2 regions of the Hydrogenophaga sp. SNF1 genome follow, and region 2 is predicted to be linked to the other one. Evidence: riboswitches for the same ligand, from Rfam matches in the RefSeq annotation. Region 2 holds a riboswitch; the other holds the start of a gene.
The links. A riboswitch is a leader RNA that binds a small molecule or an ion and turns the genes downstream of it on or off. The one in region 2 is predicted to bind glycine.

Region 1: it holds a riboswitch for glycine, as region 2 does, so the genes downstream of both, gcvT (glycine cleavage system aminomethyltransferase GcvT) here and SOM08_RS18995 (PBP1A family penicillin-binding protein) in region 2, are expected to answer to the same signal.

What each region holds. Positions count from the first base shown of each region.
Region 1 is NZ_CP139793.1:1,746,060-1,749,455, forward strand. Features, by position in the region: gene gcvP (aminomethyl-transferring glycine dehydrogenase) at 1-528, opposite strand, end outside; gene gcvH (glycine cleavage system protein GcvH) at 555-932, opposite strand; gene gcvT (glycine cleavage system aminomethyltransferase GcvT) at 952-2,085, opposite strand; glycine riboswitch at 2,143-2,246, opposite strand; glycine riboswitch at 2,259-2,355, opposite strand; gene SOM08_RS08455 (hypothetical protein) at 2,425-2,931, opposite strand; gene SOM08_RS08460 (electron transfer flavoprotein-ubiquinone oxidoreductase) at 3,066-3,396, opposite strand, start outside.
Region 2 is NZ_CP139793.1:3,972,227-3,975,622, forward strand. Features, by position in the region: gene SOM08_RS18995 (PBP1A family penicillin-binding protein) at 1-1,896, opposite strand, end outside; glycine riboswitch at 1,953-2,048, opposite strand; tRNA gene SOM08_RS19000 (tRNA-Met) at 2,253-2,329, opposite strand; gene rplQ (50S ribosomal protein L17) at 2,347-2,742, opposite strand; gene SOM08_RS19010 (DNA-directed RNA polymerase subunit alpha) at 2,828-3,396, opposite strand, start outside.

The DNA of each region.
Region 1 (3,396 bases), 2.2 Mb from region 2:
GAAGGCATGGCCCTTGGCCTTCACGGAGCGCTTGGCCAGCGTCATGGCCTCGGCCGCGGCCGTGGCCTCGTCGAGCATGGAGCCGTTGGCGATGTCCATGCCCGTCAGGTCGGTGACCATGGTCTGGAAGTTGACCAGCGCCTCCATTCGGCCTTGGGAGATCTCGGCCTGGTAGGGTGTGTAGGCCGTGTACCAGGCCGGGTTCTCCAGGATGTTGCGCAGGATGACGCCCGGTGTGTGGGTGCCGTGGTAGCCCTGGCCGATGAAGCTCTTGAGCAGCTTGTTCTGCCGCGCGATGCCCTGGAGCTCGGCCAGCGCGGCGGCCTCGGTCAGCGGCGCGGGCAGCTGCATGCCCTGGCGGCGCGCGATCGGGCGCGGCACGATGCTGTCGATCAGCGCGCGACGCGAGGCCTCGCCGATGACCGAGAGCATGTGGCGCTCGCCCGCTTCGTCGAGGCCGATGTGGCGCGCGACGAATTCGCTGGCGTTCTCGAGTTCACCCAGGGGCTTGACGGAGGGCATGAGCATGGCGGGCCTCGGTGGCGGGGGAAAAATCAGGCGTTGTCCTTGACGAACTTCTGGTAGGCCGGTTCGTCCATGAGCGGATCGAACTGGCCCATGTCCTTGATCAGGACCTTGAAGAACCAGCCCTTGCCCAGGGGGTCGCTGTTGGCCAGCGAGGGGTCGGCGCGCAGGGCTTCGTTGACCTCGGTCACCTCGCCGTCCAGCGGCATGTAGACGTCGGCCGCGGCCTTCACCGACTCGACCACGCCGGCGACCTCGCCCTTGGCGTAGGTGCGGCCCACCTCGGGCAGCTCGACGAAGACCACGTCGCCCAGCGCGTCCTGCGCGTGCAGGGTGATGCCGACGACGGCGGCCTCGTGGTCCTCGAGCTGGATCCACTCGTGATCGGGGGTGTACTTGACGGTCATGGTTGTGCTCCTGCGGCGATCAGCCGCGGTGGTAACGGTTGGGAACGAAAGGCAGGGAGGCCACCTGCATGGGCACGGCCTTGCCGCGCACCAGCGCGTTCAGGCGCGTGCCCACGGCCGCGAAGGCCGGTGGCACATAGCCCATGGCGATGGGCTGGTTGATGCTGGGGCCGAGCAGGCCGCTGGTGACTTCACCGAGGCGCTCGCCGGCCTCGCTCTGCAGTTCGGTGTGCTCGCGCACCGGCACCCGCTCCTGCGCGAGCAGGCCCACGCGCACGCGCGACAGGGGCGCGCTGCCATCGAGCTGCGCGAGCACGCGCTCGGCGCCAGGGAAGCCGCCCGCGCGCGCGCCGCCCGTGCGGCGCACCTTCTGCATGGCCCAGTTGAGCGCGGCTTCCACGGGGGTCGTGGTGGTGTCGATGTCGTTGCCATAGAGACACAGGCCGGCTTCCAGGCGCAGCGAGTTGCGCGCGCCCAGGCCGACGGGTTTCACCTCGGGCTGCGCGAGCAGGGCGCGCGCGAAGGCCTCGGTGTCGGCCGCGGCCAGCGAGATCTCGAAGCCGTCCTCGCCGGTGTAGCCGCTGCGCGTGGCGAACAGGGGCTTGCCCTGCCAGCTGAAGGCGCCACCGGTCATGAAGACCAGCTTCTCCACGCCGGGCAGCAGGCGCTGCAGGGCCGTCACGGCCCGCGGGCCCTGCAGCGCGAGCAGGCCGCGGTCGAATTGCGGCTCCACGGTGCAGCGCGCGCCGATGCGCTCGACGATGTGCTTGAGGTCGCCGTGCTTGCAGGCGCCGTTGACGATGACGAAAAGGTCGTCGCCCCGGTTCACGAACATCAGGTCGTCGATGACCGTGCCCTCGTCGCTGAGCAGCAGGCCGTAGCGCTGCTTGCCGGGCGCCAGGCCGATCACGTCCACCGGCATCAGGCTTTCGAAGGCGGTGGCCGCGTCGGGGCCGATGAGCCGCAGCTGTCCCATGTGCGAGACGTCGAACAGGCCGGCGGCTTCGCGCGTGTGCAGGTGCTCGGCCATGAGGCCGGCCGGGTACTGCACCGGCATGCTGTAGCCCGCGAAGGGCACCAGGCGCGCGCCCAGTTCGAGGTGCAGCGCGTGCAGCGGGGTCTTGAGGAGGTCGGTGGAAGCGTCGGCGGACACGGCGGGTTCTCTGGCGGGGGCAGGCCCCTCGCGGGGCGGGACACGGGTTCATCCGTGCGCTGCCCCACTGTCCGCTTTACCTGAGAGATTCACGCGGGCGATGCCGCGCTTGCTCCTTCGGTGGACCCCATCGGGTGGGGCCTCTCTCCAGGGGGGATCGCCCGCCGGGTGGCGGGCGTTTGCCAGTCCTTTTGCCTGAGCGTTCGGGGCCTGATCCGGCCCCTGCGCCTTCGGCGGTTCCCCGGGGGAACGCTCTCCTGACAATGCGGCGAATTCTAGCCGGGAACCCGGCGTGCACGGACAACGCCACCCGGCGTCCCCAGGGGCGCGAGGGCGCGCTCAGGCGTCCTGCGGGGCGGTCTCGGGCAGCACCTTCGCCAGGCGCTCGCTGATCGAGGCGGCGCGCTCGGCGCCCGCGACACGCTCGATCTCGGTGAGCATGTCCTGGCCCACGGCCATCATGCTGGCGGCGTCGCGCGCCTCGCGCAGCGCCTGGCGGAAGCGGTCGGCCAGGGCGCGGTCGCGCGCGGCGAACATGCGGTCGGACAGGTCGAACAGGAACATGCGCGCGCTGGCCAGCGAGCGTGGCCCGCTGAAGGTGTCCACCGAGCCGCGCGGGGGCGGCGGCACCGGGCGCGCGGGCGGCTCGGCCGGGGCTTCGTCGATCAGGTAGCCGTCGGCCAGCAGCGCCTCCACCATGGCGCGGCCTTCGCCATGGAAGAGGGCATGGAGCGACGCGGTGGACTTGCGGCCATCGGCCACCAGCAGGATGGCGCGCTCGCGCTGGCCCAGCGAGCGCTGGCCCGGGAGCAGTTCGGTGCGGCCTTTGTCGGTCTTGATGAGCATGTGCGGTGCGCAGGCAGCGGTGGACGCCGCACTCTGGGCGGGGCGCATGACGCTCGCGTGTCACGCGGGCGTGAAAAAGCCGCCCGGGGGCGGCTTCGTGGCGATCGCGTGAGAGACGTCACACGCCCGCGGCCTCACATGCCCGCGTAGTTCGGACCGCCGCCGCCTTCGGGCGTTACCCACACGATGTTCTGGGTCGGGTCCTTGATGTCGCAGGTCTTGCAGTGCACGCAGTTCTGCGCGTTGATCTGCAGGCGGTCCTCGCCCGCATCGGTTTTCACGAACTCGTACACGCCGGCCGGGCAGTAGCGGCTTTCCGGGCCCGCGTACTTTGCCAGGTTCACCTGCACCGGCACCGTGCTGTTCTTCAGCGTCAGGTGCGCGGGCTGGTTTTCCTCGTGGTTGGTGTTGGAGACGAAGACGCTGGAGAGGCGGTCGAAGCTGAGCACGCCGTCCGGCTTGGGG
Region 2 (3,396 bases):
CCGCGCCGTGCCCTGCTGCACGACGTCGCGCAGCATGCTGTCCACGATGTAGGCGTTGCGCTCGGAGACGGAGCGCAACGCCGGCGCGGGGTCGGCGGCGTCGTACAGCACCGCGCCGCCACGCTCGCTCACGCGGGTGATCAGCACGGCGGGACGCCATTCGCCGCCGCTGCCGAACACCGCGTAGGCCTGCGCCAGCCCCAGCGGCGAGACCGCGCCCGCGCCCAGGGCCAGTGGCAGGGCCGCCGGGTTGTGTTGCGGATCGAAGCCGAAGCGCGCCGCGAAATCGCGCACGTACACCGCACCCGCCGCCTCCATCAGGTTCACCGTGGCCACGTTGCGGGACCGCGCCAGCGCGTCGCGGGCCGTCACGAAGCCGTCGTAGCGGTCGCCGTGGTTGCGGGGAGCCCAGGCGCGGCGCCCCGGGGCGGCCGGCGTCACCACGCGCTGGCGGTCTTCCACCAGCGTGCCGGGGAAGTAGCCGCGCTCCAGCGCCGCGGAGTAGACGAATGGCTTGAAGGTGGAGCCGGGTTGGCGCAGGGCCTGCATGGCGTGGTCGTACTGGCCCAGGCGCGGGTCGAAGCCGCCGGCCAGGGCCAGGATGTGACCGGTGTCCATGTCGATGGAGACCAGGGCGCCCTCCATTCGCGGCAGCTGGGCCAGGCGCCAGCCCTGTGCCGCGTCGCGCTGCACGCGGATCACCGAACCGACCTCGATGCGCGGGCCCCGCCCGGCGCGGTGCGCCAGCGCGATGGCGCTGCCGTCGCGCAGGTGGGCCTGCAGCCCCGCGGACGACACCTCGCGCACCAGGGTCGCCTGCAGCTCGCCGCTGTCGGGGTACGGGGCCAGCGCGCGCCGCAGCCCCGGCCGGTCGAATCGCCAGGGCGGCGGCAGCCGGGCTTCCGGTCCGGCGTAGCCGCGCTGCTGCTGGGCGCGCAGCAAACCGCCGCGCAGCGCGCGCATGGCCTCGCGCTGCAGGTCCGCGTCGATGCTGAGGACCACGTCCAGACCGCGCGTGTACGCCGCGTCGCCGAAACGCTCCACCACCCGCTGGCGGGCCTGCTCCACGGCATGCCCCACGTGCAGCCCACCCAAGCGCTCGGGCGAGCGCAGGACCAGGGGCTCGGCCTGGGCCTGGTCGTGCGCGTCCTGGTCGATCCAGCCGAGCGCCAACAGGCGCGACAGGATGTAGCGCTGCCGCACCACGGCGCGCTCGCGGTTGACCACGGGGTTGTAGGCCGAGGGCGCCTTGGGCAGGCCCGCCAGCATCGCGGCCTCGGCCAGCGTGAGCTCATGCAGCGCCTTGTCGAAGTACACCGAGGCGGCGGCGGCAAAGCCATAGGCCCGTTCACCCAGGTAGACCTGGTTCATGTAGAGCTCGAGCAGGGTGTCCTTGTCGTGGTGCGCCTCGAGCTTGCAGGCCAGCAGCACCTCCATGATCTTGCGGCGGTAGGTCTTCTCGGGACTGAGAAAGAACATGCGGGCCACTTGCATGGTGATGGTGCTGCCGCCCTGCGCGCGCCCCCCGGCGAACAGGTTGCTCCAGGCGGCGCGCGCCAGGCCGGAGAAGTCCACGCCGCGGTGCGCGTAGAAGCCCGCGTCCTCGATGGCCAGCAGCGCCTCGCGCATGCGCTTGGGGATCTGCTCGATCGCCACGAGCTCGCGGCGCTCCTCACCGTATTCGGCCAACAGGCGGCCGTCCCGGGCGTGGATGCGCAGCGGCAGCTTGGGGCGGTAGTCGGTCAGGGCCGCCACGCTGGGCAGCTCCTGCCACAGGCGGTGAAGCGCGTAGGCGCCGCCCAGCGAGAGACCCGCGAGCAGTCCCAGGACAAGGGCAATGACAAAGCGCGTCGACGCGCCCCGGGACGGGGGGGTGTGCGGATGGGGAGAAGGCACCAGGACTCCAATAGGTGGTCGCAGGCGATCGCGTCGCATCGATGCGATCCTGCTGCGCCTCCCCCTCTGTCCTTGAACCTGAGAGTTTCAGCCGCTGACGCGGCTTGCCCCTTCGGTGGGCCGTGCGACGGCCGCTCTCCAGTCGGCGAAATGGGTGACTGCGGTCCTGGTGCCTGAGCGATGATGGGAGTTTGCGCCTTCGGCGGGGGCCCGGGGCCCCGCTCTCCCGCAGTGCGGCGATTATGGCATCCGGGCCGTCGCCGGCCGACGCCGCGCGCGGCAGGCATTCGCGGCGCCACCAAGAAAAAAGGCCCTCGATTCGAGGGCCTTCTTCACCAGCTGGCACTGGGTTTGTTTGGTTGCGGAGGCAAGATTTGAACTTGCGACCTTTGGGTTATGAGCCCAACGAGCTACCAGGCTGCTCCACTCCGCGTCAAGCCAAAAATTATATCACGCTTTGTCGGCTTCACCGGCATCGGCGGCCGGTTCGGCGCGGTCAACCAGCTCCACCAGGGCCATGGGCGCGTTGTCGCCCACGCGGAAACCCATCTTCAGGATGCGGGTGTAGCCACCGGGACGGGCCTTGAAGCGCGGGCCGAGTTCGTCGAACAGCTTGACCACCACGTCGCGATCGCGCAGGCGGTTGAAGGCCAGGCGGCGGTTGGCCACCGTCGGCTCTTTGGCCAGGGTGATCATGGGCTCGACGACCCGGCGCAGTTCCTTGGCCTTGGGCAGCGTGGTCTTGATGGCCTCGTGCGTGAGCAGCGAGTTCATCATGTTGCGCAGCATCGCGAGGCGGTGCTCGCTGGTGCGGTTGAGTTTGCGAAGTCCGTGTCCGTGACGCATGGTGTTTCCTTTCCGTCTTTTGCCGCCGGCCGTATCAGGTACCGGCGGTTCGTCATGGCCTGGCCCGAGGGCTCAGGGGTTGAGATCAGTGCTTGTCGAGGCCGGCGGGCGGCCAGTTCTCGAGCTTCATGCCCAGCGTGAGACCACGCGAGGCCAACACTTCCTTGATTTCGTTGAGCGACTTGCGGCCCAGGTTCGGGGTCTTGAGCAACTCGTTCTCGGTGCGCTGGATCAGGTCACCGATGTAATAGATGTTCTCGGCCTTCAGGCAGTTCGCCGAACGCACGGTGAGTTCGAGCTCGTCCACAGGGCGCAGCAGGATCGGGTCGAACTGCTGCGAGCTGCGCTGTTGCGGCGCCTCCGTGAAGAGGTCGGCGCCTTCCAGCTGGGCGAACACGGCGAGCTGTTCAACGAGGATCTTGGCCGAGGCGCGCACGGCCTCTTCGGGGCCAATGGAGCCGTTGGTCTCGATCTCGAGCACCAGCTTGTCGAGGTCGGTGCGCTGCTCGACGCGGGCGCTTTCCACCGTGTAACTCACGCGCTTGACCGGCGAGAAGGACGCGTCGAGGACGATGCGGCCGATCGAGCGGGCGGCTTCGTCGCCACGGCGCAGCGTGCCAGGCACGTAGCCGCGGCCCTTTTCGACCTTGATCT